Regions from separate parts of the Streptomyces sp. NPDC051136 genome, predicted to be linked through region 3. Evidence: riboswitches for the same ligand, from Rfam matches in the RefSeq annotation. Region 3 holds a riboswitch; each other region holds the start of a gene.
What was found. Region 3 has a riboswitch for thiamine pyrophosphate ahead of thiC (phosphomethylpyrimidine synthase ThiC). Riboswitches for the same ligand answer to the same signal wherever they lie in the genome.

Region 1 (9,749 bases), on a different contig from region 3:
GGCCGCGGCGCCGAGCAGTTGATCGACGCCGCCGAGCGGGCGGTGCCCGGTCTGCGCGACCGGCTCCTGTGGCACGAGGTGCGCACCCCGGCCGAGGTGGCGGCGGACACCGGCGTCACGGACGGCGCGATTCCGGTGCCGGCGTTCGCGGGCGCCGCCGGGCGTCTGCTGCACCCGGCCAACGCGACGCGCACGGAGGGTCTGTTCACGGTCGGCGGCTGGTCGCACCCCGGCGGGGGCCTGCCGCACGCGGGCATGTCGGGCGCGCTGGTCGCCGGACTGATCGTCGAGGGGCCGGAGTTCCGCGGCTCGCAGTGAACGGCCGGGGAGGCGGGCCCGTGGCCGCCGCCCGGCGCCCGCGTGCTCCTCAGAAGCGGTACTGCTCGTCGTAGCCCTGGTTCCGGCCCTGCGCCCGGTCGTCGCCCTGGTAGGGGTAGGACTGCTGCTCGGGCGGGAGTTCACCGCCGTAGGGGTCGTCGGTGCTGCGCTGCTGCGGCACCCACACGCCGCCGGCCGGGGTTTCGCCGCCGTAACCGCCGGGCGCGCCGGTGGCGTACGGGTCCTGCCCGTAGCCCTGCTGCCCGTACTGCTGCTGCGCGCCGGTCGCGTCGTAGCCGCCGGTGTCGTACGCACCGCCGCCGTACTGGTGGGTGCCGATGTACGGGTCGGAGTACGCGGCGTACTGCTGCTGGGCCCCGGGGTCGTAGCCGTAGCCCTGCTGCTGCCCGTAGCCCGAGTAGTCGTAGGCGTAGGCCTGGTCGGCGCCCGGCGCGGCCGCCGCCTGCTGCTGGCCGGTGCCGTAGCCGGAGTCGGCGTACACGCCGTAGGAGCCGGTGTCGTCCGGCATCGGCTGCGGCTCGTAGACGGCGGTGGTCTCCGCGGCGGAGGGGGCGGCGGCGGGGCGCGCCGGGGTGAAGACGTCGTCGCGGTCGTAGTCGTCGGGCCCGTACGGCGGGCCGTCCTGAGCCGGGACGTGGCCCTGGGCGTGCTCGTCGTAGCCGTCGTGGTCCCGGCCGCCCTCGGTGGGCCCGGCCGCGGGGGCCTCGGGCACCGGCTCGCGGCGCCCGCGTTCGGGACGCGCGCGCTTGCCGACGAGGCTCACCGGGGCGTTGACCGCCCAGCCCGCCTCGAAGCCGCGGCGGAACGAGAGGGTGACGTAGGTCTGGCCGACCGCGAAGGCCGCGGCGCCGAGACCGATGACGAGCACGTTCGACATCAGCACACCGGCCACCACGCCGACGAAGCCGCCGAAGGCCAGCAGCCGCCAGCGCAGCCGCGCCTTGTACTGCAGCAGCACCTCGCCGAGCAGCCACAGCGCGACGACGCCGAACGCGATGTAGAGGACCGTCCAGCCCATGTACGCCCCTCTCCCAGTGGCCGTTACGCAGTGTGTCGCAAATACGTGCGGCCGGTCTAGGCCCGCGGGGGATGGTGCAGGCCCAGGTTCTCGTAGATTTCCAGCGTCGCGGTGGAGTTGTTCAGCGTGATGAAGTGCAGTCCGGGCACACCCTCTGCCAGCAGTCGCGCGCAGAACTCCGTGGCGAACTCGATACCGATCGAGCGTACCGCCGCCGGATCGTCCTTGACCGCGAGGATCCGCTCTTTCAGCTCCGCCGGGAACGAGGCGTTGCTGAGTTTCGGCAGTCTCTCCAGCATCTTCACACTGGTCACCGGCATGACCTCGGGGATCACCGGGGTCGCGCAGCCGGCCGCGGCGACCCGGTCGCGCAGCCGGAGGTAGGACTCGGCCTGGAAGAACATCTGGGTGATCGCGTAGTCGGCGCCGGCCCGGCACTTGTCGACGAAGTGCGCCACGTCCGTGTCCCAGTCGGCGGAGCGCGGGTGCATCTCGGGGAAGGCCGCCACGCCGACGCAGAAGTCGCCCGACTCCTTGATGAGCCTGACCAGCTCGGCGGCGTAGGTCAGGCCCTCGGGGTGGGCGATCCAGTCGGCGCCCGGGTCGCCGGGCGGGTCGCCGCGCACGGCCAGCATGTTGCGGATCCCGGCGTCGGCGTACTGGCCGATGATGTTCCGCAGCTCGGCGACGGAGTGGTCGACCGCGGTCAGGTGGGCCACCGGGGTCAGCGTGGTGTCGGCGACGATCTGCTGGGTCTCGCGGACCGTGCCCGCGCGGGTGGAACCGCCGGCGCCGTAGGTCACGGAGACGAAGTCCGGGGCCACGGCCTCGACCCGGCGGAGCGCGCTCCACAGGTTCTTCTCGCCCTTGGGCGTCTTCGGCGCCGAGAACTCGAACGAGTACGTCGTCTTGCCGGTGGCGAGGATGTCACGCACCGTGCGGGCGCGGTCAGTCCTCGTGCTTGCGGTTCCGAGGGCCATACCGGCAGGTTAGCCAGGGTGTGACGGTCACCCAACCGGATGCGGGATATTTGTCCCTATTGTCGAGTTGTTGTCCATCTTTTGGACACTCGGCCCGCCCTCGGCTCCGTGCGACCCCGGGCGGCTGCGTGCCGCTCCGCGCGGTCGTGTCCGGCTACTTCCCGGCCGGCGCCGCCTCCCGCAGCCGCTTCGCGAACTCGGCCGCCGCCGCGCCCGGGTCCTCGGCCGCGGTGATCGCGCGGACGACGACCGCGCGCCGGGCGCCCGCGGCCAGCACCTCGTCGAGGTTGCCGAGGTCGATGCCGCCGATGGCGAACCAGGGGCGGTCGGTGCCCAGGCCGGCCGTGTACCGGACCAGGTCGAGGCCGGGGGCGTGGCGGCCGGGCTTGGTGGGGGTGGGCCAGCACGGACCGGTGCAGAAGTAGTCCACGCCCTCCTGGGCGGCGGCAGCGGCGGCCTCGGACTCGGCGTGCGTGGAGCGGCCGACGAGGACGTCGGCGCCGAGGATCGCCCGGGCGGCGGGCACCGGCAGGTCGCCCTGACCGAGGTGCAGCACGTCGGCGCGGGCGGCGTGGGCGACGTCCGCGCGGTCGTTGACCGCGAGGAGCTTGCCGTGGCGGGCGCAGGCGTCGGCGAAGACCGCCAGGTGCTCCAGCTCCTCGGCCGCCTCCATGCCCTTGTCCCGCAGCTGCACGATGTCGACGCCGCCGGCCAGCACGGCGTCCAGGAACTCGGGCAGGTCACCCTGGTCGCGGCGGGCGTCCGTGCAGAGGTAGAGCCGGGCGTCGGCGAGCCGGGCGCGGGCGGTGGTCGGGGCGGTGTCGGGCATGCGGGTGTCCCCCCGGGGTCGGTGGCGTGGGCCCACGACGGGCCGCGCGATTCTGGCACACGGCCGCGGACCCGGCCTCTCCCGGGCCCCGGTCCGCGGCTCGTGTGCCGGGGCGGTGCGCCGGGTCAGACGGCGAGCGCCTGGGCGCGGCGCTTGACCTCCGTACCGCGGTTCTCACTCAGCGCCTGGGCGGGGGTGCCGGGCAGGCTCGGGTCGGGCGTGAAGAGCCATTCCAGCATCTCCTCGGCCGTGAAGCCGTCGTCCCGCAGCAGCGTCAGGGTCCCGACCAGGCCCTTGACGACCTTGTCCTCGTCGATGAAGGCCTCGGGGATGTGCAGCGCGCGGTTCTCACCGCGGCGTACGGCGATGAGCTGGCCTTCCTTGATCAGCTGGCGTACCCGGGTCACCTCGACGCCGAGCTTCTCGGCGATGTCGGGAACGGTGAGCCAGGCAGGCACGAGAGCATCGATCTTTGCGTCAATCTCGGTCACGCCCCCCAGACTGCCACCTGGCACTGACAGTCGGAAACCGGGCCGCGCCCGACCGCGCCCGGTTACGCCGTCGCGGCCGCCGTCTTCAGCGGTCTGGCCGGATCGGCCAGCAGCCCGGGGTCCATCGTGGTGCCCGCCTGGATCAGCCGTCTGCCCTGTGCCAGGTCCCGGGGGCGCCCCACCGCCAGCAGGGCCACCAGGCGGCCCGCGCGCAGCCAGCAGACCGTCCACGCGGGGCTCGCGGGGTCGCCGCGCCACAGCGTGGTGTCGGCGGCCGTGTGGTGACCGGCGTACTGCACGAAGCGGCCGAACTGCTCGGACCAGAAGTACGGCACCGGGTCGTAGGCGGGCGGGGCCTCGCCGCCCGGGGCGCCGACGATGTCGGCGGCGACCGTGCGCGGGCCCTGGAGGGCGTTGTCCCAGTGGTGCACCAGCAGCCGCTCGCCGTAGCGGGCGGAGGGGAAGGACGCGCAGTCGCCCACCGCGTGCACGTCCGCCGCGGAGGTGCGCAGGCGGTCGTCGGCCAGGACCTCGCCGTGCGCGCCGAGGGCGATGCCGGAGCCGGCGAGCCAGCCGGTGGCCGGGCGGGCCCCGATGCCGACGACGACCGCGCCGGCGGGCAGCCGGGTGCCGTCGTCGAGGACGACGCGGGCCGGCTCGCCGGGGCCGCCGGGTTCGACGCGCTCCACGCGCGCGCGGGTGCGCAGTTCTGCCCCGGCGTCGGCGTACCAGTCGGTCATCGGCGCGGCGACCTCGGCGGGCAGCGCGTCGGCCAGCGGCCGGTCGGCGGCTTCCACCACGGTCACCGCGCAGCCCGCCTCGCGCGCCGCGGTGGCGAACTCGGCGCCGATCCAGCCCGCGCCGACGACCACGACGTCGTGCTGCCGGGCGAGCACCGGGCGCAGCCGTTCGGCGTCGTCCAGGGTGCGCAGCAGGTGGACGCCGGGCACGTCCTCGGTGCCGGGGAGCCGGACCGGTTCGGCGCCGGTCGCCAGGACGAGGGCGTCGTAGCGGACGGGGCCCTCGGAGGTGTCCAGGACGTGGTCGCCGGGGCGGACGCCCAGGGCCTCGCAGCCCAGCCGCAGGGTGATGCCGAGCGCCTCGAAGTCGACGTCGAAGGCGGAGCCCTCGGCGGTGCCGAGCAGGACGGCCTTGGACAGCGGGGGACGGTCGTACGGCTGGTGGGGCTCCGCGCCGATCAGGATCACCGGGCCGGTGAAGCCCTGCTCCCGCAGGGCGACCGCGGTCTGCACGCCCGCCATCCCGGCGCCCACTACGACCACACGGCGCTCCGCGTCCGCCACCGGTTCCCGCCCCCGCTCGTTCGTCTGCTCGCTCACCCGATCACCATAGTTACCCGCGAAACGCCGGTCAGTGCCCCTGCGCGGTGATCTGCTCCACGACGCTCGTGCCGCTGCCCGCCTGCGACTCCCACTCCCAGGTCTCCTCCAGGCGCACGCGTCCGTCCGGCAGCTCCACGACGGTCGAGGCGCAGTGGCCCGACGAGGTGCTGCCGTCGGTCTTCAGCTGCACGTACCGGAAGTCGAGGCGGTCGCCCTCCCTGGTGCCCACCAGACGGCCGCGCACGACGTCACCGCCGGCGTACTCGGCCCACACGGCGCCGTCCTGCTCGTGGTAGGTGAACCGGGTGCGGGTGCCCACCTGGCCGGGCGCCTGGTCGGCGACCGGCGCGAGGACGAGACCGTCGAGCGAACGGGTCATGGACACGGGCTCCCTTACGAGTGCGATGCCCTGCGGGCTAGGGTGGCCAACGTAAAGCACTCGCGGGAGCCCGGACGCACCGGGCTGAGAGGGAGGCTGGCGGCCTCCGACCGTACGAACCTGATCCGGGTCATGCCGGCGAAGGGAGGGGCTGGACGCCCATGTCGTCTCCACCGAACGCATCTCGTCCTCCTGGTACGTCTCGTGCGCCCGACGTCCTGGTCGTCGGCGGCGGGGTCGTCGGGCTGGTCACGGCCTGGCGGGCCGCGCAGCGCGGGCTGGCCACGGGCCTCGTCGACCCCGAGCCGGGCGGCGGGGCGGCCCAGGTGGCGGCCGGGATGCTGGCCGCCGTCACGGAGCTGCACTACGGCGAGGGGACGCTGCTCGCCCTGAACCTCGCCTCGGCCCGCCGGTACCCCGCGTTCGCGGCCGAGCTGGCCGACCTCACGGGTCACGACCTCGGGTACCGCCGCTGCGGCACGCTCGCCGTCGCGCTGGACGCCGACGACCGCGCCCACCTGCGCGAACTGCACGCGCTCCAGCAGCGCTCCGGCCTGGAGTCGGAGTGGCTGTCGGGGCGCGAGTGCCGACGTCTTGAGCCGATGCTCGCGCCGGGCGTGCGCGGGGGGCTGCGGGTGGACGGCGACCACCAGATCGACCCCCGGCGCCTGGCCGGCGCACTGCTGGCAGCCTGCGAGCACGCGGGCGTGGTCTTCCAGCGGACGTGGGCGGAGCGGCTCACCGTCGGGCGCGGGGACCGCGCCACCGGTGTCGTCACCTCCGACGGCACCGCGCTGGAGGCCGGACAGGTGGTGCTGGCCGGGGGCAGTCTGAGCGGGCGGCTGACGGGCGTGCCGGAGGCCGTGCTGCCGCCGGTGCGGCCGGTGAAGGGCCAGGTGCTGCGGCTGACGATGTCCAGGGCGCGGCCGCTGCTGCACCGGACGGTGCGCGCCGTGGTGCGCGGCAACTCCGTCTATCTGGTGCCCCGCGAGAGCGGTGAGCTGGTCGTCGGCGCCACCAGCGAGGAGCTGGGCTGGGACACGACGGTCACCGCGGGCGGCGTCTACGAGCTGCTGCGCGACGCCCACGAGCTGGTTCCCGGCATCACGGAGCTGCCCCTGACGGAGACCCGCGCGGGCCTGCGCCCGGGCTCCCCGGACAACGCCCCGCTGCTCGGCCCGACCGCTCTGGACGGCCTGTCGCTGGCCACCGGGCACTACCGCAACGGCGTCCTGCTCACCCCGGTCACCGGCGACGTCATGGCGGATGTCCTGACCACCGGGGAGCTGCCCGAGGAGGCCCGCGCCTTCACCCCGCGGCGCTTCAGCACCGACCCCGCCCTACCCCGGCCTTCGACCCCCTCGGAACGGACGGAGCAGACCGTATGACTCCCGTGACCATCTCCGTCAACGGCGAGCCCCGCGAGGTGGCTCCCGGCACGGCCCTGGACGCGCTGGTGGGCACCCTCACCGCGGCACCGTCCGGCGTGGCCGCCGCCCTGAACGAGACCGTCGTCCCGCGCGCGCAGTGGTCCGCCACCGCCCTGGCCGACGGCGACCGCGTCGAGGTCCTCACCGCTGTGCAAGGAGGCTGACCATGGCCGACGATCCCTTCGTCCTCGGCGGTACGACGTACGGCTCCCGCCTGATCATGGGCACGGGCGGGGCGCCCAGCCTCGACGTGCTGGAGCGCGCCCTGGTGGCCTCCGGTACGGAGCTGACGACCGTCGCGATGCGGCGGGTGAACGCCTCGGTGCACGGGTCGGTGCTGTCCGTCCTCGACCGGCTCGGCATCCGCGTCCTGCCCAACACGGCCGGCTGCTTCACCGCCGGGGAGGCCGTCCTGACCGCGCGGCTGGCGCGCGAGGCGCTGGGCACGGACCTGGTCAAGCTGGAGGTCATCGCCGACGAGCGCACCCTGCTGCCGGACCCGGTCGAGCTGCTGGACGCGGCGGAGACGCTGGTCGACGACGGGTTCACGGTGCTGCCGTACACCAACGACGACCCGGTGCTCGCGCGGAAGCTGGAGGACGCCGGGTGCGCGGCGATCATGCCGCTGGGCTCGCCGATCGGGTCCGGGCTCGGCATCCGCAACCCGCACAACTTCCAGCTGATCGTGGAGCACGCGCGCGTACCGGTGATTCTCGACGCGGGAGCCGGTACGGCGTCGGACGTAGCGCTGGCGATGGAGCTGGGGTGCGCGGGTGTGATGCTGGCCTCGGCGGTGACCCGGGCGCAGGAACCCGTCCTGATGGCCGAGGGGATGCGGTACGCGGTGGAGGCGGGGCGGCTGGCCCGGCGGGCGGGGCGGATCCCGCGCCGGCACTTCGCCGAGGCGTCGTCTCCGGCGGAGGGCCTCGCCGTGCTGGATCCGGAGCGGCCCGCCTTCTAGGGGTGACCCGCGCAAGATCCGGACGACGTCCCCTGGGTCCTGTCGGCAGCCGGGGCGGGAGCGCGGCCCGGCGGTCGCGGCGGCGCGGACGCCTACGTCACAGGTGCGCTGCAGTCGTGGTGCGATTCCGGGCGGCGGCGCGGGGTGTCCGTGGTGGCTCGTAGACTCCCCTGCGTGGACACGACCCTTCAGGACCCTCTCGTCGGGCAGGTGCTCGACGGCCGGTACCGCGTCGAGGCGCGGATCGCGGTGGGCGGGATGGCCACGGTCTACCGGGCCGTGGACACCCGCCTGGACCGCGTGCTCGCGCTGAAGGTGATGCACCCGACGCTCGCGACCGACGCCACCTTCGTCGAGCGGTTCATCCGCGAGGCCAAGTCGGTGGCCCGGCTCGACCACCCCAACGTGGTCCAGGTCTTCGACCAGGGGGCCGAGGGGGCGTACGTCTACCTGGCGATGGAGTACATCGCGGGCTGCACCCTGCGGGACGTGCTGCGCGAGCGCGGGGCGCTCAGGCCGCGGGCCGCGCTGGACATCCTGGAGCCGGTGCTGGCCGCGCTCGGCGCCGCGCACCGCGCGGGGTTCGTGCACCGGGACATGAAGCCGGAGAACGTGCTGATAGGCGACGACGGCCGGGTCAAGGTCGCCGACTTCGGTCTGGTCCGGGCCGTGGACACCGTCACCAGCACCACCGGCTCCGTCCTCGGCACCGTCTCCTATCTGGCGCCCGAACAGATCGAGAACGGCACCGCCGATCCCAGGGTCGACGTCTACGCGTGCGGTGTCGTGCTGTACGAGATGCTGACCGGCGCCAAGCCGCACGACGGGGATTCGCCCGCCGTCGTGCTCTACAAGCACCTGCACGAGGACGTGCCGCCGCCGTCAGCCGCCGTGCCGGAGATGGCGTACGAGCTGGACGAGCTGGTCGCCGCGGCCACCGCCCGCAATCCGGAGATCCGGCCGCACGACGCCGTGGCGCTGCTCGCGCGGACCCGTGAGACGCGGGAGGCGCTGAGCGCGGACCAGCTGGACGCGGTACCGCCGCAGGCGCTGGCCGCCGAGCACGACGGCGCCGAGGACCGTACGAGCGTGATCCCGCGCGCACTGACCATGCCCCGGCCGCTGCCCGTCGACGAGGACGAGGGCGGGGACAGCCGCCCGGCCGGGGCGTTCGCCTCGGACGGGATCGACCGCACCAGCCGGCTGGCGGCTCCCCCGCCGGCCCCGCCCCGCTCCCGCCTGTCCCGGCCGCGACGCGGTCCGCTGGCGATCGTCGTGGCCGTCCTGCTGCTGCTCGGCGTCGGCACGGGCGTCTGGTACATCAACTCCGGGCAGTTCACCAAGGTGCCGCCGCTGCTGTCCAAGTCCGAGGCGCAGGCCAGGGACCGGCTGGACGACGCCGGGCTGGACGTCGGCAAGGTGAAGCACGCCTACAGCGACACCGTGGAGCGCGGCAAGGTCATCAGCACCGACCCCGGGGTGGGCGACCGCATCCGCAAGAACGACTCCGTGTCGCTCACGGTCTCCGACGGCCCCGACACCGTGAAGCTGCCGGACGTGTCCGGCTACCGGCTGGACCGGGCCCGGAGCCTGCTGGAGGACGAGGGTCTGGAGCCCGGCATGGTGACGCGGGAGTTCAGCGACGAGGCGGCCGAGGGCTTCGTGATCTCCACCGAGCCCGGGTCGGGCACCACGGTGCGCGCGGGCTCCGCGGTCGCCCTGGTCGTCAGCAAGGGCAGCCCGGTCGACGTCCCGGACGTCACCGGTGACGACCTGGACGACGCGAAGGCCGAGCTGACGGACGCCGGCCTGAAGGTGGAGGTCGCCGACGAGCAGGTCGAGTCGGAGTACGACAGCGGCCAAGTGGCCCGGCAGACACCGGAGCCGGGCGGCCGGGCCGCCGAGGGCGACACGGTGACCCTCACGGTGTCCAAGGGCCCCCGGATGATCGAGGTCCCGGACGTGGTCGGCGACAGCGT
Region 2 (9,749 bases), on a different contig from region 3:
CCCAACTACTACGAGTCGCGCGGCGAACCCACCCCCATGGTGCTCGTGGACCGGGAGCACTGGACCAGGACGCTGCCGGCGTGGCCGCTGCTGCGGTCGCTCGCCAAGGGGCGGGCGATGGAGTCCCGGATCGCGTTGGTCGACCGGATCGAGGAGGCGCCCGAGGCGCTGAAACGCGTCGGCGGTTAATAAGAAGGCAAAGTCAACGTCCGGCGCGGGCATATGCGTTGACACTTCTTACGCTCCGCTTATAGACCTGTGAGGCTCATGGGTGTGCTGATGCCGCGCCATCGAGCGTCGGCACTCTCTCCACCCCCCGCATCCGCGCTCCCGTAAAGGACAAACGTGGCAGCCCTGTCCATAATCAGCCGTACGGCATCACGCCGTGGCGTCCGCGCCCTCGGCGTCGTCGCCGCCTCCGCGGCCCTGGCGCTCAGCGCCTCGGGTTCCGCCCTCGCCTGCAACATCGGCGAGTTCTCCGCCGAAGCCATCTGCGACGGGGACAACGGTGTCATCACCGTCACCGACGTGGACCCCGCCGGCGTCCCGGCCACCGTCACCGTCTCCCTGAAGAGCACCGGCGAGCAGGTCGGCCAGGAGACGGTGAAGGGCTCCAAGGAGGGCACCACCGTCTCCTTCGCCGTGGACTGGAAGCCGAACACGGAGTACCGCGTCCACGTCAAGGCGGACCGGTACGTCGACGAGTACATCAAGCCGGACGTGACGACCCCGTCGACGCCGTGCAAGACCGAGGAGACCCCGTCTCCGACGCCGACCCCGTCGGAGAGCTCCTCCACCCCGTCCGACGAGTCCCCGGCGCCCGAGCCGTCCACGTCGGCGCCCGCTCCGTCGCAGCCGGAGAGCAGCGCCCCGGCGGCCGCGCCGAGCGAGAACGCCCCGTCCCCGGCGGCCGGTGACTCCAACCTCGCCGAGACCGGTGCCAACTCCAACACCGGCATGATCGCCGGTATCGCGGCGGCCCTGGTCGTCGTCGGTGGCGGCGCCGTCTTCTTCGGCCTGCGCCGTCGCGGAGCGAACAGCAACAGCTGACGCCCGCACCCCGCTCACGCACCGCGGTGGCCCGTCCCGTTCCGGGGCGGGCCACCGTCGTGTCAGCGGCTGCCCGCGGCGGATGGCGGCAGGGCGTCCGTGCGGGGCCCGCGCGGGTCGTGCCCCGTGCCCCGTGCCCCGTGCCCCGTGCCCCGGGAACGGGACGATCACCCGAGCACGACGATTTCCGCCCCGTCGAACTCCACCCCGACCGCGTCCCCGACCTCCGGCGCGTCCCGCAGGGCGCACGCCGCCTCCAGGCGGGGCGCGTCCTGCGGCTGGAGGTGCACGGCGACGTGGGTGCCGCGGAAGGTGCGGGCCGTGACCGTACAGCGCAGGCCCTCGTCGGCGGGGACGACGCGGACCCCGGCCGGCCGTACGAGCACCGTCCGCGTGCCCTGCGGGGCGCCCTCGGGGACCGGCACCTTGCCCCACGGCGTGTCCGCGGCCTGTCCGGCGACGGACGCCTCGGTCACGTTGTCGAAGCCGAGGAAACGGGCCACGAAGGCGTCGGCGGGCCGCTGCCACACCTCCAGGGGCGTCCCCGACTGTGCGATCCGTCCGTCCCGCATCACCACGACCCGGTCGGCGAGCGCGAACGCCTCGCCCTGGTCGTGCGTGACGGCGAGCACCGTGGTGCCCAACCGCCCGAACAGCTCCCGCAGTTCCACCACGAGACGCTCCCGCAGCGAACGGTCCAGCTGGCCGAGCGGCTCGTCCAGCATCAGCAGCCGGGGGCGGGGCGCGAGGGCGCGGGCCAGCGCCACCCGCTGCTGCTCCCCGCCGGAGAGCGCGGCGACGGACCGGCGGGCGGCGCCCGGCAGTCCGACCAGTTCCAGCAACTCCGCCACCCGGGCCCGCTGCTCGGTCCGGGACGCGCCGCGCATCCGTGGTCCGAAGGCGACGTTCCCGGCCACGTCGCGCTGCGGGAACAGCTGGTGGTCCTGGAACATCAGCCCGAGCTCACGCCGGTGCGCGGGCACTCCCGACTGGTCCCGCCCGTCGAGCGTCACCCGTCCGGCGTCCAGCGGCTGGAGCCCGGCGACCGCCCGCAGCAGCGTCGACTTGCCGCTGCCGCTGGGCCCGAGCACGCACACCACCTCGTGCTCGGCGACATCGAGGTCGACGGCGTTGAGCACGGCCCGCCCACCGAAGCGGACCGTGGCACCCTCAAGACCCAGCAGGCTCGGCGGCATGTCAGAACTCCCCGCTCCGGTCGGTCCGCAGTCGCTCCAGCACCACCAGGGCCACGGCGCACACCAGCATCAGAATCGTCGAAAGGGCCATCGCCTGGCCGTAGTTCATGTCCCCGGGCCGGCCCAGCAGCCGCGCCACGGCGACCGGCAGGGTCGGGTTGTCCGGCCGCGCGATGAACACGGTCGCCCCGAACTCCCCCAGCGACACCGCGAAGGCGAACCCGGCCGCGACCAGCAGCGCCCGCCGCACCATGGGCAGGTCCACCTCGCGCCACACCCGCCACGGCGACGCGCCCAGCACCGCCGCCGCCTCCCGCAGCCGCCCGTCCACCGCCCGCAGCACCGGCAGCACGGTCCGTACGACGAAGGGGACGCCCACCAGCGCCTGCGCGAGCGGCACCAGGATCCAGGAGGACCTGAGGTCCAGCGGGGGTTCGTCCAACGCGATCAGGAATCCGAAACCGACCGTCACGGCCGACACCCCGAGCGGCAGCATCAGCAGCGCGTCGAAGCCGCGCACGAAGCGGCCCGCGTCGCGCCGGGTGAGCGCGGTCGCGGCCAGCGCGCCGATCACCACGGCGATGGCGGTGGCGGCGACGGCGTACTGGAGCGAGTTGCCGATCGCCTCGATCGGCGGGACGAGGAAGGCACCGCCGTCCTCGTCGGCCAGCGCCCGGTAGTAGCCGAAGCCGGACGCGCCCAGCGACCGCTGCACGAGCACCGTCAGTGGCAGCACCAGCAGCACGAGGACGGTGCCGAGGACCCCGGCGAGCAGCGCCCACTGCCCGGCTCCGCGCGGCCGGCGCGCGGTGGTGGCCGCGTCCACCAGCCGCAGAGCCGTCTCGCGCCGCCGTACGGTCCAGGCGTGCACGGCGAGGATCGCGGCGACGGCCGCGAACTGGACCATCGTCAGCACGGCGGCCGTGGACAGGTCGAAGAGCTGCGAGGTCTGCCGGTAGATCTCCACCTCGAGGGTGGAGAAGGTGGGCCCGCCGAGGATCTGGACGACACCGAAGGAGGTGAAGGTGAACAGGAAGACCATCAGCGCGGCGGCGGCCACGGCGGGCGCCAGCGCGGACAGCGTGACCCGCCGCCAGGCCCGCAGCCGGGAGGCGCCGAGCATCCGCGCCGCCTCCTCCTGCCGCGGGTCGAGCTGCGCCCACAGGCCGCCGACGGTGCGGACGACGACGGCGTAGTTGAAGAAGACGTGCGCGAGCAGGATCGCCCACACCGTGGTGTCCAGGCGTACGCCCCACAGCTCGTCCAGCAGCCCGCCGCGCCCGACCAGGGCCAGGAACGCGGTGCCGACCACGACCGTGGGCAGCACGAACGGCACGGTCACCACGGCCCGCAGCAGCTGCTTGCCGGGGAAGTCGAAGCGGGCGAAGACGTACGCGCCGGGCAGCGCGACCAGCAGGGTGAGCGCGGTGGACGCGAGCGCCTGCCAGCTGGTGAACCACAGGACGTGCCGCACGTCGGACTGCGCGAGCACCTCCCCGATCCGCCCGAGCCGCCAGGCCCCGTCGGTTTTGAGGCCGCGGGCGACGATCGCGGCGACGGGGTAGGCGAAGAACACCGCGAAGAACGCGACGGGCACGGCCATGAGCCCGAGCCGCACCGCGCCGCCGCGCCCGGTCCGCGCCGGCCTCACCGGCCGTTTGACCGCCTGCTTCACCGCCTGCTTCACCGCCCGCGTCCCTTCGTGGCTCGCTTCAGGCTCACTTCAGTACGAGCGAGGTCCACGACTTGACCCACTGGTCACGGTTGTCCGCGATCTTCGCCGGGTCCAGGGTCTGCGGGTCCTTCGCCTGCGGCCCGTACTTCGTGAACACCTCGGGGAGCCGCGCGCCCTCCCGCACCGGGTGGACGAACATGTTCAGCGGCATGTCCTCCTGGAAGTCCTTGCTCAGCAGGAAGTCGAGGAGTGCCTTGCCGCCCTCGGGGTTCCCGGCGTTGGCGAGCAGGCCGGCGTACTCGATCTGGCGGAAGCAGGTGCCGTCGGCGACGCCCGTGGGAGCGGTGGCCGGCTGCGGGTCGGCGTAGACGACCTCGACGGGCGGGGAGGACGCGTAGGAGACGACGAGGGGCCGGTCGCCCTTGGCCTTCTTGCCGCCGGCCGAGCCGGAGAACTCCTCGTTGTACGCCTGCTCCCAGCCGTCGACGACCTTGACCCCGTTCGCCTTGAGCCTCTTCCAGTAGCCCTCCCACCCGTCGTCACCGTACTTGGCGGCGGTGCCGAGCAGGAAGCCCAGGCCGGGCGAGGACGTGCCGGCGTTCTCGGTGACGAGCAGGTTCTTGTACTCGGGCTCGACCAGGTCGTCGAAGGACTTCGGCGGGGTCAGGCCGTGCCGGTCGAAGTAGGCCTTGTCGTAGTTGACGCAGATGTCGCCGGTGTCGATCGGCGTGACCCGGTGCTCCTCCCGGTCCGCCTGGTAGTCGGCGGGCACCTGGTCCAGGCCCTTGGCCTCGTACGGCTGGAACAGGCCGTTGTCGAGGGCGCGGGACAGCAGGGTGTTGTCGACGCCGAAGAAGACGTCGCCCTGCGGGTTGTCCTTGGTCAGGATGGCCTTGTTCACGGCCTGCCCGGCGTCGCCGTCCTCCAGGACCTTGACCTTGTAGCCGGAGCTCTTCTCGAAGGCGGCGATGACGTCCTTGGACGCGGCCCACGAGTCGTGGCTGACCAGGGTCACGGTCTTGGAGTCGCCGGAGCCGCTGCCGGCGTCGTCGGACGACGATCCGCAGGCGGCCAGCGTGCCGACCATGCCGAGTCCGACGGCCAGGACACTGACCTTCTTGGTGATGCTCACTGAATTCCTCCTGGGTGACCAGGAGAAGACGCGGCCCCGCCCGGGCCTCTGGCGAGGGTCCCGGGCAGGGCGCAACAGCTCGAGTGGTGACCGATCTCCCTACCCAGAATGACCTGGGCCAGGTTCGGAGGGTCTGCGGCCGGTGCCGCACTCTCAGCGCTGTGGCGCTCCCCTGTCGGAATATGAAGATGTGACTGTGCTGACGTACTTCCGCCGGTCAGGTTACCGCTCGCTCGCGGCCAGCTGACCACACGCCCCGTCGATCTCCTGCCCACGGGTGTCCCGGATGGTCACCGGCACACCGTGCGCGGCGATCGCTTCCACGAACGCCTTCTCGTCCTCGGGCCGCGAGGCGGTCCACTTGGAGCCCGGCGTGGGGTTGAGCGGGATCAGGTTCACGTGCACGGGCCTGCCCTTGAGCAGCCGCCCGAGACGGTCACCGCGCCAGGCCTGGTCGTTGATGTCGCGGATCAGGGCGTACTCGATGGACAGCCGGCGCCCGGACTTCGCCGCGTACTCGAACCCGGCGTCCAGCACCTCGCGCACCTTCCACCGCGTGTTGACGGGGACGAGGGTGTCGCGCAGCTCGTCGTCGGGGGCGTGCAGGGAGATGGCGAGGCGGCACTTGAAGCCCTCACCGGTGAAGCGATGGATGGCGGGGACGAGACCGACCGTGGAGACGGTGATCCCGCGCTGGGAGAGCCCCAGCCCGTCCGGCTCGGGGTCGGTGAGCCGGCGAATCGCGCCCACCACCCGGTTGTAGTTGGCGAGGGGCTCGCCCATGCCCATGAACACGATGTTGCTGAGCCGCGCGGGGCCTCCCGGGACCTCGCCGTCCCTGAGCGCCCGCATGCCGTCCACGATCTGGTGCACGATCTCGGCGGTCGACAGGTTCCGGTCCAGGCCGGCCTGGCCGGTGGCGCAGAAGGGGCAGTTCATGCCGCAGCCGGCCTGAGAGCTGATGCACATGGTCACCCGGTCCGGGTAGCGCATGAGGACGGACTCGACCAGCGTCCCGTCGAACAGCTTCCACAGCGTCTTACGGGTGGTCCCCTGGTCGGTCGACAGGTGCCGCACGACCGTCATCAGCTCGGGCAGCAGCGCTTCCCTGAGCCCCTCCCGCGCACCGGCGGGGATGTCGGTCCACTGCTCGGGGTCGTGCGCGTACCGCGCGAAGTAGTGCTGCGAGAGCTGCTTCGCACGGAACGGCTTCTCACCGATCGCGGCGACAGCCTCCTTGCGCTCGGCAGGCGTGAGATCGGCAAGGTGCCGCGGCGGCTTCTTGGCTCCGCGCGGCGCGACGAATGTGAGTTCTCCGGGCTTAGGCATGACCTTCCCAGTGTGGCAGATCATCTCCGGGAGCCCAGGCCAGAGCGGGGTGGGGGTGGTCACCCGTGGGTGCCGACTGTCAGCGCTGGTCGGCCTCGGACCGCCCAGGGACGGCCCAGGACTCGGTCAGCCGTCGTCGTAGGTACCCAGGTGGCGGCGCCACGGCCCGTCATTCCATCTGCGCTGGAGGGACCGGGAGCTGTTCCTTGTACGGCCATGTGAAGGTGCGGTCGGGCTCTAGATGGGCGTCGCCCCAGTGAATGGCATGGACGCCGTTCTCGGCGTCGGCCGTGAAGAACACGCAGACGAGCTTGGTGGAAGCTCCCAGCTCCTCGAACGCTTCGTGCAGCCCCAGGTACTCCTCGGTCACCAGGTCGTCGTCGACCTCGAACAGCCCCTCCGGAGAATGCGGCCCGTGCGCCCGGAACAGCCGTTGCCGCGTGGGCGAAGCATTGGCGGGCAGCCGGCCCGGTCCAGTGGCCTGGGCCTGTCGGCGCCGCCAGGGCGACACCGTACGGACTCCGCTTCTTCAGCCCCGCAGCGAGGTGCGCGGCATGTACGCGCACCTGATGCCGTCGAGCCAAGAGCGCAACAGGAAGGCCGTGGACCGGGCATTCCTGCCTATGGAGCCGGGCACACGCGAGGAATGACCTCCTGTCTCGCGGCATCGGTTCAACTGGCAGAGCGCTGGGACGGCCCTCCGTGGTTCAAGTGGGCCTTCTTGGGCGCGTGGGTGCTCTGCGGAGTGTTCGTGCTCTACAAGCTGAGCCAGAACGGTTGGAAGTTCCCCCGGCGACGTTGAGGCGGCCTCACTGGGCAGAGGTGATACGGCCCTGCGAGTCCGACGGCCCGAAGACGGCCCGGCACCACGAAACAGGCCCCCTATCCGCACTGAACGTGCCGGTAGGGGGCTTGTTCTGGTCTCTTGCCTGCCAGTCCTCCAGGCTTAAGCACGGCTGTACCAGTGGTGCAGATCGACTCCGAGGGCCCGTTCCGGTGCGGGGTGGGGGTGGTCACCCGTGGTCACCCGTGGCTGCCGGCTGTCGGCGCCGGTCGGCCTCCGACGCCTCAGGACCGCCCAGTGACGGCCCAGGGACGTCCCAGTGACCGCCCAGGACTCGGTCACCCGGACGAGCGCGGCGTTCTCCGCCTACGCCTTGAGCCAGGTGACCCAGGTCGGCATGGCCTCGCGCATCACGGCCATCGCGTTCACCGATTCCCGGAGTCTCCGAGCGAAGCCGGCCCGGTACTCCGGACTCCCGCCCCGGTGGCCGCAGGCCACCCACAGCTCCCACGCCGCCACTCCCACGTGTCCGGCGAACATGCCGGTGAACGCCGACTCGTCGACCGCCCCGACCGCCCCTCCCGCAGCGACGTACCCGGAGAGGCACGCTTCGACGACACGGCGTTCGGGCACCTCCGGGCCGCGGTCGAAGCCGGCCAGCTGGAAAGCGGTGTAGACCAGCTCCCACCAGGGGTCCTGCGCCCCGGCGGCATCGAAGTCCAACAGGACGGGCCCACCGGAGCCGATCAGGATGTTCTGGTGCCGGATGTCGCGATGCATGACCAACCTGGACTGCCACAGCTCCTGTTGGTCCTCGATCATGGCCTCGGTCCGCTCCACCGACAGCCTGAAGGTGCGGACGTGCTCGGCACCGAGGACCTCTAGGCGTTCGGCATGAGCGAACCATTCCTCCCACTCGTCATGGGAGTTCGGCGAGTAGTCGCCACCGACGGTCGGGTCGGCCGGAATCGCGCACCGTGCGAGGTCGGCGACGAGCCCGCCCGCCCAGGCCACCGACGCTTCCGACATCGGCCCCGTCGGATGCGCGCCCTCGGCGAAACGCACCGCACGGGCGTAGAAACCGTCCCCGACCGGTCGCCACAGACCCGCTTCTGCCAGAGCCGTCGACTGCGGCTCGGGCATCGCGACACCGATCTCCCACGCGGCGGCTTCCAACCTCCCCGCCTGGGCAGCCATGGGCAGCCAGAAGTCACCCCCGGGCTGGGCGATCTTCACCACCCATGAGCCGGAGTCGGTAACGGCCTTCCACACCGGGCTCCGCTCGTCATCCTTGAGCAGCAGCGGGACATCCAGCAACCGCCCCAATCCGAGCCGCTCGGCCACCTGCGCCAGGTTCATGACCAGTCATTCAACGGTCCCACCGCCCCGGCAACAACCGAATTAGGGAGCGTTTGATCCTGATTCTGGCTGGTTCGGCAGATCCGATGGGGCAACCTGTGGCGCCCGCGAGTGGGCCCCGGCCGTGGCCGCGACCGGGGCCCCTCACTCGCTCCCCGTACGCCTAGCCGCAGGCACAGCTCGCGGCATCCGGGGCCTCTCGGGTGGTCCGACCGGTGCAGCAGCCGTCTCCGTCGGTGTCGGGGGCGGCGCTCTTGCCGAGGGTGTCGGCGTCGGCCTTCACGACGTAGACCTCCCAGGGCTCCTTCCCGGGGCCGTGCACCCACACCTTGTCCTGGAGGGCGTAGCAGCAGGAGGTGTCGTTCTCCTCGAAGGTGGCCAGACCGGCGTCCTTGAGGCGGGTCGTGGCCGCGGCGACCCGGTCGGTGGACTCGACCTCCACGCCGAGGTGGTCCAGCCGGGTCTCCTCGCCGGGCTCGCCCTCGATCAGGACGAGCTTGAGCGGGGGTTCCGTGATGGCGAAGTTGGCGTAGCCCTCGCGCCGCTTGGCCGGGTCGGTGCCGAACAGCTTCGCGTAGAAGGTGATCGACGCTTCCAGGTCGCTGACACGCAGGGCGAGCTGAGCGCGGGACATGGCAGGGCTCCCATCGGTTTGTTTCGATGTTCTTCGATACACGATTGCGCAGTGCATCGAAGGATGTCAACATAGAGGCATGTCGAATCAAGACGAGGTGGCGCTCGGCCGGACCGACGAGCCGGGGGCCTGCTGCCCCGGGCTGCTGACCGCTCCTCTGGACGAGGACCAGGCCGTGGACCTGGCGAAGGTGTTCAAGGCACTGGGTGACCCGGTGCGGCTGCGCCTGCTGTCGATCATCGCCTCCCGGGCGGGCGGTGAGGTGTGCGTGTGTGATCTGACCCCGGCCTTCGACCTGTCCCAGCCGACGATCTCGCACCACCTGAAGCTGCTGCGGCAGGCCGGTCTCGTCGACTGCGAACGGCGCGGCACGTGGGTCTACTACTGGCTGCTCCCGGAGACGACCGACCGGCTGGCGGGCATCCTGTCCCGTCCCGTGGGGGAGCCTCTTCCCGACCGCCGCGCGCCGGCCGGGGCCGCTTCGTGAGCACTGCCGCACCTGAGCGGGGCGTGGCGGGGCGCCTGTCCTTCCTGGACCGCTTCCTCGCCGTCTGGATCCTCGCCGCCATGGCCGCCGGACTGGTCCTGGG
Region 3 (9,749 bases):
ATTCTCCCGGCGACCTCCCGTCACGACGTGTGGTCCAACGTCGCGCTCGACGGCACGGTCGTCATCGACCCCTCGGACCACGATCCGGTTGTCAGCGAACTGGTCCGGCAGGGACTGCCCGTCGTGTCCGACGGCCGCCCGGCCGGCTCGCTGCCGGTCACCGCCTGGGTCGACAACGATCACGAGGCGGCGGTGCTCGGCATCCTCGACCACCTCGCCGACGCCGGCGCCCGCAGGATCGGCCTGCTCACCGGCACCACGACCGACACGTACACCCACCTGTCGACCACCGCCTACCTGCGCTGGTGCGAGCGGGTCGGCCAGGATCCGGTCTACGAGGCCTACCCAGCGCACGATCCGTGCGCCGGAGCGGTCGCCGCCGACCGGCTGCTCGCCCGGCCCGACCGGCCCGACGCCGTCTACGGCCTGTTCGACCCGAACGGCACCGACCTGCTCGCCGCCGCCCGCCGGTACGGGCTGCGCGTCCCCGAGGACCTGCTGCTGGTCTGCTGCAGCGAGTCCACCGGCTACGCGAGTACCGAGCCGCCGATCACCACCCTGTCGCTCAAACCCCGCCGCATCGGCACCGCCGTGATCCAGGTCCTCATCGACGCGATCGAGGGGCTGCACTCCGACCAGCCGGTCGAGCAGGTGATACCGACCGAACTGATCGTGCGTACGTCGTCGCAGCGGCGGCCACCGCGTACGACGGTCAGCCCTCCGCGGTCGCCGGAGGGTGAGTAGGGGCGCCCGGTCCAGCGAAACGCGGCACGCGGCAGCCCGGCACCGGACGGGTGGGACGCGGATGCGCGAAGGCCGGCTCCGGGACCTTGGGACCCCGGGACCCCGGGCCCCCGGGACTCCGGGACTCCGGGACTCCGGGACTCCGGGACTCCGGGACTCCGGGATCCGGCACGAGTCCCGATCGCCAGGGTGCGAGAGGCGGGGAGCAGGACGCGAGGCCGGCGGCCGACAACGGCGCCGTGCGCTCGGGCCCGGTCGACGGAGGCACCCCGGGGCCGGCCGCGAACCGCGCATGTCGTGGCCCGACCGGAACGGCACGTACCGAAGGACGCCATGCACGAGGGGCGGCCTGCGCTCAGCGACGGCACGGCCGGAGTGACGGCACGGCGGAGTGACGGCCGAGACGGCGAAACAGGGCGGCGAAGGCCACACCCGACACGTCCGTCACGGCATCGGACCGTGGTGTCGGGCGGGCGAAGCCAGGCCCAAACGGGGCGAAAGCCGCGGCGAACCGGAGTCCTGTCCTGATTCACCACCCCTGGGTCATCACACAGCGCGATCCGCATTCCTATGATGGGCCCACACACCGCGGGCCGCTGCGACCAGGCAGTCCGAAGCGGTGCAGATGCGGCGCGATGGTGGAGGGGTCGATGACTCAGGGGGCCGGTCAGGGACCCGAGGTGGAGCGGACGGCGACGGTGCGCGACTTCCGGGTACCCGCGTACGTCCACGAGACCGCTCCGTACGCTGCCCCCGGCATGCACACGGGCGAGTCCGCCCCACCCTCCGAGGAGCGGCTCGAAGCGGCCATGCCCGAGGGCTACACGCCCACCCAGCGCGACCTGCCCGTCATCCGTCGGGGCGACACGGTCCAGGTCGCGGTCGATCCCGAGCCGATCACCGTGCAGCCGCCGGCCACCGGCCAGGGCCCCCTGTTCGTCGTCGGCGACGTGCACGGCTACCTCGACGAACTGTTGGCCGCTCTACGGGAGAAGGGCCTCGTCGACGACGCCGGCCAGTGGTGCGCGGGCACCTCCCGGCTGTGGTTCCTCGGCGACTTCACCGACCGTGGCCCGGACGGCATCGGCGTCATCGACCTGGTGATGCGGCTGTCCGCGGAGGCCGCCGCGGCCGGCGGCTACTGCAAGGCGCTGATGGGCAACCACGAGCTGCTGCTGCTCGGCGCCAAGCGGTTCGGCGACACCCCCGTCAACTCCGGCGCGGGCACCGCCACCTTCCAGGCCGCCTGGCTGCTGAACGGCGGGCAGAAGACCGACATGGACCGTCTCCAGGACCACCACCTGCAGTGGATGGCCCGTCTCGACGCCATGGAAGAGGTCGACGACCACCTGCTGGTCCACTCGGACGCCACCACCTACCTCGACTACGGCCGCTCCATCGAAGAGGTCAACGACACCGTCCGCGAGACGCTCACGCGCAACGACGCGGAAGAGGTGTGGGACCTGTTCCGCAAGCTCACCAAGCGCTTCTCCTTCCGGGACGAGGGTGGCGCCGACGCCGTGCGCTCACTGCTGGATACGTACGGCGGCACCCGGATCGTTCACGGCCACAGCCCCATCCCCTATCTGCTGGGTGAAGTCGGCTCCGAGGACGGCGAGGACGACACCCGCACGGTGGTCGAGGGACCGCACGTCTACGCGGACGGCCTGGCCATCGCGATGGACGGCGGCGTCACCATGGCCGGAAAGCTGCTGGTCCAGCAACTTCCGCTGGACGCCTGACCGTTCGTCCGTCGGGCTCCGGGGCTGCGCCGTCCGTACACAGCGGCACCCAATTTCCGGAAACCCCCTGTCACCCTCCACCGTCACCGCTCTACCATCGGCTTATCCGTAGCAGGCTCCCCTCCGTTTCTGCCCGACGGCTCGTTGGCATGCGAGCCCCAAGCCCTACGGAGCATCGGGGGATGCACATGAACAGCGTTCCGCAGCACCTGTCGAACGAGGACCGCCAAGAGTACGTGCGGATCCTCGACGAGGCGCTGCGCTCCGCACCACACCGCCCGGAGCTGGCCGCCGTCGGTCAGCGGCTCAACTCCGAACAACTGCGCACCATGGCCCTCAACGCCACCGCCCTCATCACGGCGGCGGCCACGACCGAGTACCAGCACTACGTGAAGGTCCGCGAGGAGCTGCGCCGCCCGGCGCCCGCGGACGCCGCGTCCGCCCCGCACGAACCCGGCTCCCAGGAGCAGGACTCGGGAGCGGTGGGGCTCGCCGCCACCGTGGGCGAGATGGCCGAGGCGACCGGGGCGGGGGCCGTCGCCGTCGTCGCCGTCCTGGCGCCGGTCCTGGCCGGCACCGCCGCGGCGATCTTCCTGCTGGTCGGATACATCCTGAGGATGCTCGACCCGGGGCAGGCCTTCGCCCGGACCATGCTCACCACAGGATGGGTGTTCGGCGCCGTCACCGCGGTGGCGATCCTGGTCGCCGCGGTGGGGCTCCTGCTCACCGCGCTGCGCAACCGTCCCTCCGCCGAGTCCGGTTTCTACACCGCGCGCGACGAGGAGGTGGCCCGGGCCAGGGCCGCATGGCACGAGGCTCTGCTGGAGCGCGGCATCCTGCCCTTCCTGCAGGAGGCACTCGCCGACCCGGGCGCGGCGGCCCTGGATCGAGCCGGTCCGGCTGCTCCGCGCAGCCGCATGCCGCACCTCGGCTACGGTCGCCCCGGTTTCACCAGCCCCGACGGCGGCCCCGACGCCGGTCCGCGTCCGAGTTACTCGAGCCCGGACTACAGCAGTCCGGACTTCGGCGGCCCGGATCACCGGCCCGAGTAGCCACCGGCACGGGCGGGCAGCGGTTCAGAGGATGCCCGCCCGGCCGGCGGCAGTGATCCAGGACGGGAACTCGGACAGCAGCCGGTCGTACAGCTCCGGGTCCGGTACGGTGCCGATGTCGTCGACGGCGAAGAAGCCCACGTTGTCGACGCGACGGCCCGGCAGGGTGTCGAACCGCTCCAGCACCCCGTAGTTGGAGCGACCGAGCCCCACGAACTGCCAGAAGACGGGTTCCTCCACGGCCTCCCGCAGCTCCCGCTCGATCTCGGCGTCGCGGTAGACACCGCCGTCGGAGAAGAACAGCACCAGCGTCGGGACCGGCGCCGGATGCTCCCGGACGAAGGCGCGGACCTCGGCGATCACCTTCTGCTCCTCGTTCTGGATGCCGACCGCCCGCATGTCCACCTGCTCGGGGTGCAGTCCCTTCTTCCTGCCCCGGCGGAACAGGCTGATCTCCCCCACCCGCACGTGCAGCCGCAGCCACTCGGGCAGCTCGCCCAGGCGCAGGTCGGGCAGCCGGGCCGGGTTCGAGGCGAAGGTCCACGCCTGCATCTCCCCGTCGTCGTCCAACTGCGCGGCGACGGCGGCCATCCGCTCCACCACGTCCGCGACGACACCCTTGGAGTAGAGGAACGACATGGAGCCGGAGGCGTCCAGGACGAGGACGACCCGCGCGGTGACCCCGGCCGCCCCGTGCTTGTTCAGGCTGACCGCGACCTGCTCCTTGCGCAGGGACAGCCGCTTGCGCATGTCCACGGGAAGACGGTCCTCGCCCTTGGTGAAACGAGGGCCGCCGGAAGCCGACGGCGCGGCCGACGGTACAGGCGGCGGTACGGGCGGCGGTACGGGGGGCCGCGACGGAACGGAGGGCGGTACGAGCGGGGCGGGTGGCGTCGGCGGCAGGGGAGCCGCCGCGGCCGGCGGGACGGAGGCCGGGGTCGGAGCGGAGGCCGCCGCCGGGGGAGCGTCGTCCACGGTGATGCCGAAGTCGGTGGCCAGCCCCGCGAGCCCGGCGGCGTACCCCTGCCCGACCGCGCGGAACTTCCACGCCCCCTGGCGCCGGTACAGCTCCCCTGCGACCAGCGCGGTCTCCGGCCCGGCGGTGATGTCGAACCGGGCCAGCTCGGTGCCCGTCCCGGCGTCCAGCAGTCGCAGCGACAGCCCGGGAACCCGGCCGAACGTCCCGCCGTCCGCCGAGGCGCACACGACGATGCGCTCGACGGCCCTCTCCACCGCGCGCAGGTTCACCTCGACGGCGTCGCCCGTGGTCCCCGCATCCGCGCCGGGGCCGCCGTACCTGCCCAGGTGCCGCACGGAGCCGGACGTGTGACGGGGCTGGTTGTAGAAGACGAAGTCCCCGTCGTCCCGCACCCGTCCGGCCGAGGTGAGCAGCAACGCGGAGGCGTCGACCTCGGGAACACCCGCCCCGGCGGACCACACCAGTGCGACGCGCACCGCGGGGGAGTCGACGGCGACGTTGGCACCCTTGCTCAGTGAGGTGGCTGTCATGCGTCCAGTCTGCCGAGCGGGACCCTCGACGGGGAGAGGGCCGACCCTGCCGTCTGCCCCCTCTCCGCGCCCGGGTATCAGTCCGCGATCGGCAGGTACACGCGGTTGCCCGCGGCCGCGAACTCCTTCGACTTCTGTTCCATGCCCTCCTCGATCTCGCCCCGGCTGCTCCCGTGCTCCCGGCGAATGTCCTGCGAGATCTTCATCGAGCAGAACTTGGGCCCGCACATCGAGCAGAAATGGGCCGTCTTCGCGGGCTCGGCCGGCAGCGTCTCGTCGTGGAACTCCCGTGCCGTGTCCGGGTCGAGGGCCAGGTTGAACTGGTCCTCCCACCGGAACTCGAACCGGGCGTCGGACAGCGCGTCGTCCCACTCCTGTGCACCTGGGTGACCCTTGGCGAGGTCGGCGGCATGGGCGGCGATCTTGTAGGTGATGACGCCGGTCTTGACGTCGTCACGGTTGGGCAGGCCCAGATGTTCCTTGGGCGTGACGTAGCAGAGCATGGCCGTGCCCCACCAGGCGATCATCGCGGCACCGATGCCGGAGGTGATGTGGTCGTACGCCGGCGCGACGTCCGTCGTCAGCGGGCCGAGCGTATAGAACGGAGCTTCATCGCAGATCTCCTGCTGAAGGTCGATGTTCTCCTTGATCTTGTGCATCGGGACATGTCCCGGGCCCTCGATCATGGTCTGTACGTTGCAACGCTTGGCGATCCGGTTGAGTTCCCCGAGGGTGCGCAACTCGGCGAACTGCGCTTCGTCGTTGGCGTCCGCGATCGACCCCGGACGCAGGCCGTCGCCGAGGGAGTACGTGACGTCGTACGCGGCGAGGATCTCGCAGAGTTCCTCGAAGTTCTCGTACAGGAAGGACTCCTTGTGGTGCGCCAGGCACCACGCCGCCATGATCGACCCGCCGCGCGAGACGATGCCGGTCTTGCGGTTCGCGGTCAGGGGTACGTACGGCAGGCGCACGCCCGCGTGGACCGTCATGTAGTCCACGCCCTGCTCGGCCTGTTCGATCACGGTGTCCTTGTAGATCTCCCAGGTCAGCTCCTCGGCGCGGCCGTCGACCTTCTCCAGGGCCTGGTAGAGCGGCACGGTCCCGATGGGGACGGGGGAGTTGCGCAGGACCCACTCTCGGGTGGTGTGGATGTTGCGGCCGGTGGAGAGGTCCATGACCGTGTCGGCGCCCCACCGGGTCGCCCAGGTCATCTTGTCGACCTCCTCCTCGATGGAGGAGGTGACCGCCGAGTTGCCGATGTTGGCGTTCACCTTCACCAGGAACCGCTTGCCGATGATCATCGGCTCGATCTCGGGGTGGTTGACGTTGGCGGGCAGTACGGCGCGTCCCGCGGCGATCTCCTCGCGGACCACTTCCGGCGACACGTTCTCCCGGACGGCCACGTACTCCATCTCCGGGGTGATCTCGCCCCGTCGTGCGTACGCGAGCTGCGTCACGGCGTTGCCGTCCCGGCCCCGGCGCGGCTGACGCGGGCGGCCCGGGAAGACGGCGTCGAGGTTGCGCAGGCCGCCGCGCGGCGACGTGTGCTTGATCCCGTCGTCCTCGGGACGTACGGGACGGCCCGCGTACTCCTCGGTGTCGCCGCGGGCGATGATCCAGTTCTCCCGCAGCGGCGCCAGTCCCCTGCGGACATCGGTGTCGACGAGTGGATCGGTGTACGGGCCCGAGGTGTCGTACAGCGTGACCGACTGCCCGTTGGTGAGGTGCACCTGACGGACCGGCACCCGCAGGTCGGGGCGCGAACCCTCGACATACGCCTTGTGCCAGCCGATGGACTTCCCGGCCTCCGTGGTCTCCACGGCGTCCTTCTGGACGGAGTTCTGCGTGGAGCTCTGTGCGGAGGCAGGCGTGCGTGCGTCCTTGATGGTCATGAGACCTACTCCCTACGCCGGCATTACCCGGTAACAGGTTCGGCGGTCGACGCAGCGGCTTCCGTCTGTCGACGCTTCGTGGGATACGTCACCCGGCTTCGGTGACGTTTCCCGTGAAACATCGCTGGGACGGAGGTCAGCGCCCTCTCAGCCCGGTGCTCCGAGCTCCCGCGTGTACAAAGGTGCCCCCACGCTAGCGCCCATTCGGGCGCGGTGAACAGAGGGCCCCCCTCGTTCTTGCGATGATCGGGCGGTGACCACACCGCAGCGACCCCCCTTTCCGCCGCGCCGGCCCCGCCGCGGACCGAACGCCGCAGAGGGCGACGGCCAGGCAACCGGGCCCGTCCCCGTCGTCACCCACGGTGCGAACGACGGCAGACAGGTCGCCGGTCAGGGGCACGGGCACGGGCAGGTGCATGGGCACGAGGCCGAGGACAGCGGCCACGGTGCTGGTGGACTTGGCGCGGGCGGTGGACACGGCGCGGGCGGTGGGCACGGGCACTCGCACGCGCACAGTCATGGACCCGCGGCGCCCGTCTCGCGGCACCTGCGCAAGGTCATCGCCGCGATCCTGATCCCCTTCGCCGCCGCCGTACTGGTCGGGCTCGCGGTGCTGTGGCCGGGCGGCGCACCGCCGCACGAGCGCACGGGGGTCGGTTTCGACCGGCAGACGCAGCAGGCCACCGTCACCAAGGTGGTCGCACTGAGCTGCCAGTCCGCCAACGCTTCGGGCGGCACCCCGACCGGCGACACGTCCACCGCCGAGGGTTCCTCGGCGGTGCAGCAGGCGAAGGGCGAGTGCAAACGGGCGACCGTCCGTGTCGACACCGGCGACGACAAGGGCCGTACGTTCGAGGAGATCGTGCAGCCTGACCAGACACGGCAGTTGCACGAGGGCCAGGAGGTGGTGGTCGCCTACGAGCCCTCCGCGCCCAAGGATCTTCAGTACTCGGTGACGGACGTCAACCGCCGCCTCCCCCTGGCGCTGCTCGCCGGCATCTTCGCGCTCGCCGTCGTGGCCGTCGGACGGATGCGCGGCCTCATGGCGCTCGTGTCGCTGGCCATCAGCTTCCTCCTGCTGAACTTCTTCATCCTGCCCGCCGTCCTCCAAGGCTCGAACCCCTTGGTCGTGGCGGTGATCGGCTCCAGCGCGATCATGCTGATCGCGCTGTACCTGTGCCACGGGCTGTCGGCCCGCACGTCGGTGGCGGTGCTGGGCACCCTGATCTCGCTGTTGCTGATCGGCGTGCTCGGCTCCCTGTTCATCGGCTGGGCCGCGCTCACCGGCAACACGGACGACAACACCGGCCTCATCCACGGCCTGTACCCGTCGATCGACATGAGCGGCCTGCTGCTGGCCGGGGTCATCATCGGATCGCTCGGCGTCCTCGACGACGTGACGGTCACCCAGACGTCCGCGGTCTGGGAGCTGCACGAAGCCAACCCGGCCATGGGCTGGCGCGGTCTGTACCGCGCGGGCATCCGCATCGGCCGCGACCACATCGCCTCGGTGGTGAACACGCTCGTCCTCGCCTACGCGGGCGCCGCGCTGCCCCTGCTGCTGCTGTTCTCGATCGCGCAGAGCGGGGTGGGGACCGTCGCCAACAGCGAGCTGGTCGCCGAGGAGATCGTGCGGACGCTGGTCGGCTCGATCGGCCTGGTGGCGTCCGTGCCGGTCACCACGGCCCTCGCCGCCCTGGTCGTCTCGGCGGACCGGCCGGCCCGGGCGGCGGGAGCGGTGGCGGGAGCGGGTGGTAGTGCCCCGGTGCGGGGCGGGCGGGGCCGTCGTCGAAAGCGCTGACCCGCCCGGCGAAGCGTTACGCCACCACCGCCGGGTGACGTAACGGTTCAGCCCGCGCTCTGCTCCTCGGCCAGGATGCGGTCCAGGGCCTCGTCGAGGTGACTGTCGAAGTCGGCGAGTGCCCCTTCCTGTCCCAGCGGCACCAGCTTGTCGGTGCGGTCGAGGAAGGCCACGAGGGGCGCGGCCGAGGAGCGGAACAGGGCTTGGTCGCTGCCGACCTGAAGCCGGATCAGCACCTCGGCCAGCGGTTCCGGATCGACCGGCGCGATGCGCACGTCCCCGTCACCGCACGGTCGGCCGACCCCGTCGACCAGCAACTCCCGGCCGAAGGCCCAGGTCACCGGCGCGTCACCGGGCAGATGGAAGGTCAGGCGCACGGCATAGGGATCATGGCTCTCGTAGCGCAGCTCCACCGGAATGCGGAAAGAGAGCTCCTCGGACACGAGAAAGCTCATCATGACCTCTGCCTGTACGGACTCGCCCATTCGCCTACCCCGTCATTCGCCGTCGACCTGTCCGGGAATCAAACCTCTAACACTGGTGGCATCTTGCTCAACGTACACACCAGATCACAAGGAGTGAGTTTTCAGATACTGATAGAGAGGGCGAGCGAGCCCAGACGCCGGCCCACCTCGGTCTGCAGCCGCTGTGCCGCGGGCAGCAACCGGCCGGCCTGCTGAAGCGGCAGTGAGATGGCCATCGTCGCGGCCGTGGTGCCGACGGTGATCGGAATCGCCGCGCAGACCGTCCCCAGCGCGTACTCCTGACGCTCGGTCACCGGCGTCATCCGGCGCATGCGCTCCAGTCGCCTCATCAGGCTGTGGCTGTCGCGCACCGTGTACGGCGTGAGCGGCTGCACCGGGTAGCGGTCGAGGTGGTCGCGGCGGGCCTCCTCGTCGAGCTGGGAGAGCAGACACTGCCCGATGGCGTGCGCGTGTCCCGTCTCGCGGAAGTCCGCCCACTCCTCGACCGCCGGATTGCCCGGGGTGTCGGAGACGCACATGACGTC

Region 1: another riboswitch for thiamine pyrophosphate. It lies ahead of thiO (glycine oxidase ThiO); the one in region 3 lies ahead of thiC (phosphomethylpyrimidine synthase ThiC).
Region 2: another riboswitch for thiamine pyrophosphate. It lies ahead of ACIBCJ_RS29215 (thiamine ABC transporter substrate-binding protein); the one in region 3 lies ahead of thiC (phosphomethylpyrimidine synthase ThiC).

The regions. Positions count from the first base shown of each region.
Region 1 is NZ_JBITFE010000005.1:229,587-239,335, reverse strand. It holds gene ACIBCJ_RS16360 (NAD(P)/FAD-dependent oxidoreductase) at 1-318, shown strand, start outside; gene ACIBCJ_RS16355 (hypothetical protein) at 368-1,357, opposite strand; gene metF (methylenetetrahydrofolate reductase [NAD(P)H]) at 1,414-2,337, opposite strand; gene thiE (thiamine phosphate synthase) at 2,492-3,166, opposite strand; gene ACIBCJ_RS16340 (Rv2175c family DNA-binding protein) at 3,292-3,657, opposite strand; gene ACIBCJ_RS16335 (FAD-dependent oxidoreductase) at 3,720-4,997, opposite strand; gene ACIBCJ_RS16330 (hypothetical protein) at 5,029-5,379, opposite strand; TPP riboswitch at 5,432-5,543, shown strand; gene thiO (glycine oxidase ThiO) at 5,541-6,767, shown strand; gene thiS (sulfur carrier protein ThiS) at 6,773-6,973, shown strand; gene ACIBCJ_RS16315 (thiazole synthase) at 6,976-7,770, shown strand; gene pknB (Stk1 family PASTA domain-containing Ser/Thr kinase) at 7,945-9,749, shown strand, end outside.
Region 2 is NZ_JBITFE010000011.1:103,598-113,346, forward strand. It holds gene ACIBCJ_RS29195 (LOG family protein) at 1-189, shown strand, start outside; gene ACIBCJ_RS29200 (LAETG motif-containing sortase-dependent surface protein) at 346-1,050, shown strand; gene ACIBCJ_RS29205 (ABC transporter ATP-binding protein) at 1,218-2,246, opposite strand; gene ACIBCJ_RS29210 (iron ABC transporter permease) at 2,248-3,849, opposite strand; gene ACIBCJ_RS29215 (thiamine ABC transporter substrate-binding protein) at 3,965-5,053, opposite strand; TPP riboswitch at 5,132-5,237, opposite strand; gene rlmN (23S rRNA (adenine(2503)-C(2))-methyltransferase RlmN) at 5,276-6,382, opposite strand; gene ACIBCJ_RS29225 (hypothetical protein) at 6,552-6,893, opposite strand; gene ACIBCJ_RS29230 (aminoglycoside phosphotransferase family protein) at 7,533-8,525, opposite strand; gene ACIBCJ_RS29235 (ArsI/CadI family heavy metal resistance metalloenzyme) at 8,689-9,159, opposite strand; gene ACIBCJ_RS29240 (metalloregulator ArsR/SmtB family transcription factor) at 9,239-9,646, shown strand; gene arsB (ACR3 family arsenite efflux transporter) at 9,643-9,749, shown strand, end outside.
Region 3 is NZ_JBITFE010000003.1:539,044-548,792, reverse strand. It holds gene ACIBCJ_RS11715 (LacI family DNA-binding transcriptional regulator) at 1-744, shown strand, start outside; gene sppA (Ser/Thr/Tyr protein phosphatase SppA) at 1,380-2,486, shown strand; gene ACIBCJ_RS11705 (hypothetical protein) at 2,669-3,538, shown strand; gene ACIBCJ_RS11700 (VWA domain-containing protein) at 3,563-5,047, opposite strand; gene thiC (phosphomethylpyrimidine synthase ThiC) at 5,125-6,939, opposite strand; TPP riboswitch at 6,932-7,121, opposite strand; gene ACIBCJ_RS11690 (YibE/F family protein) at 7,193-8,740, shown strand; gene ACIBCJ_RS11685 (SsgA family sporulation/cell division regulator) at 8,788-9,225, opposite strand; gene ACIBCJ_RS11680 (helix-turn-helix domain-containing protein) at 9,327-9,749, opposite strand, start outside.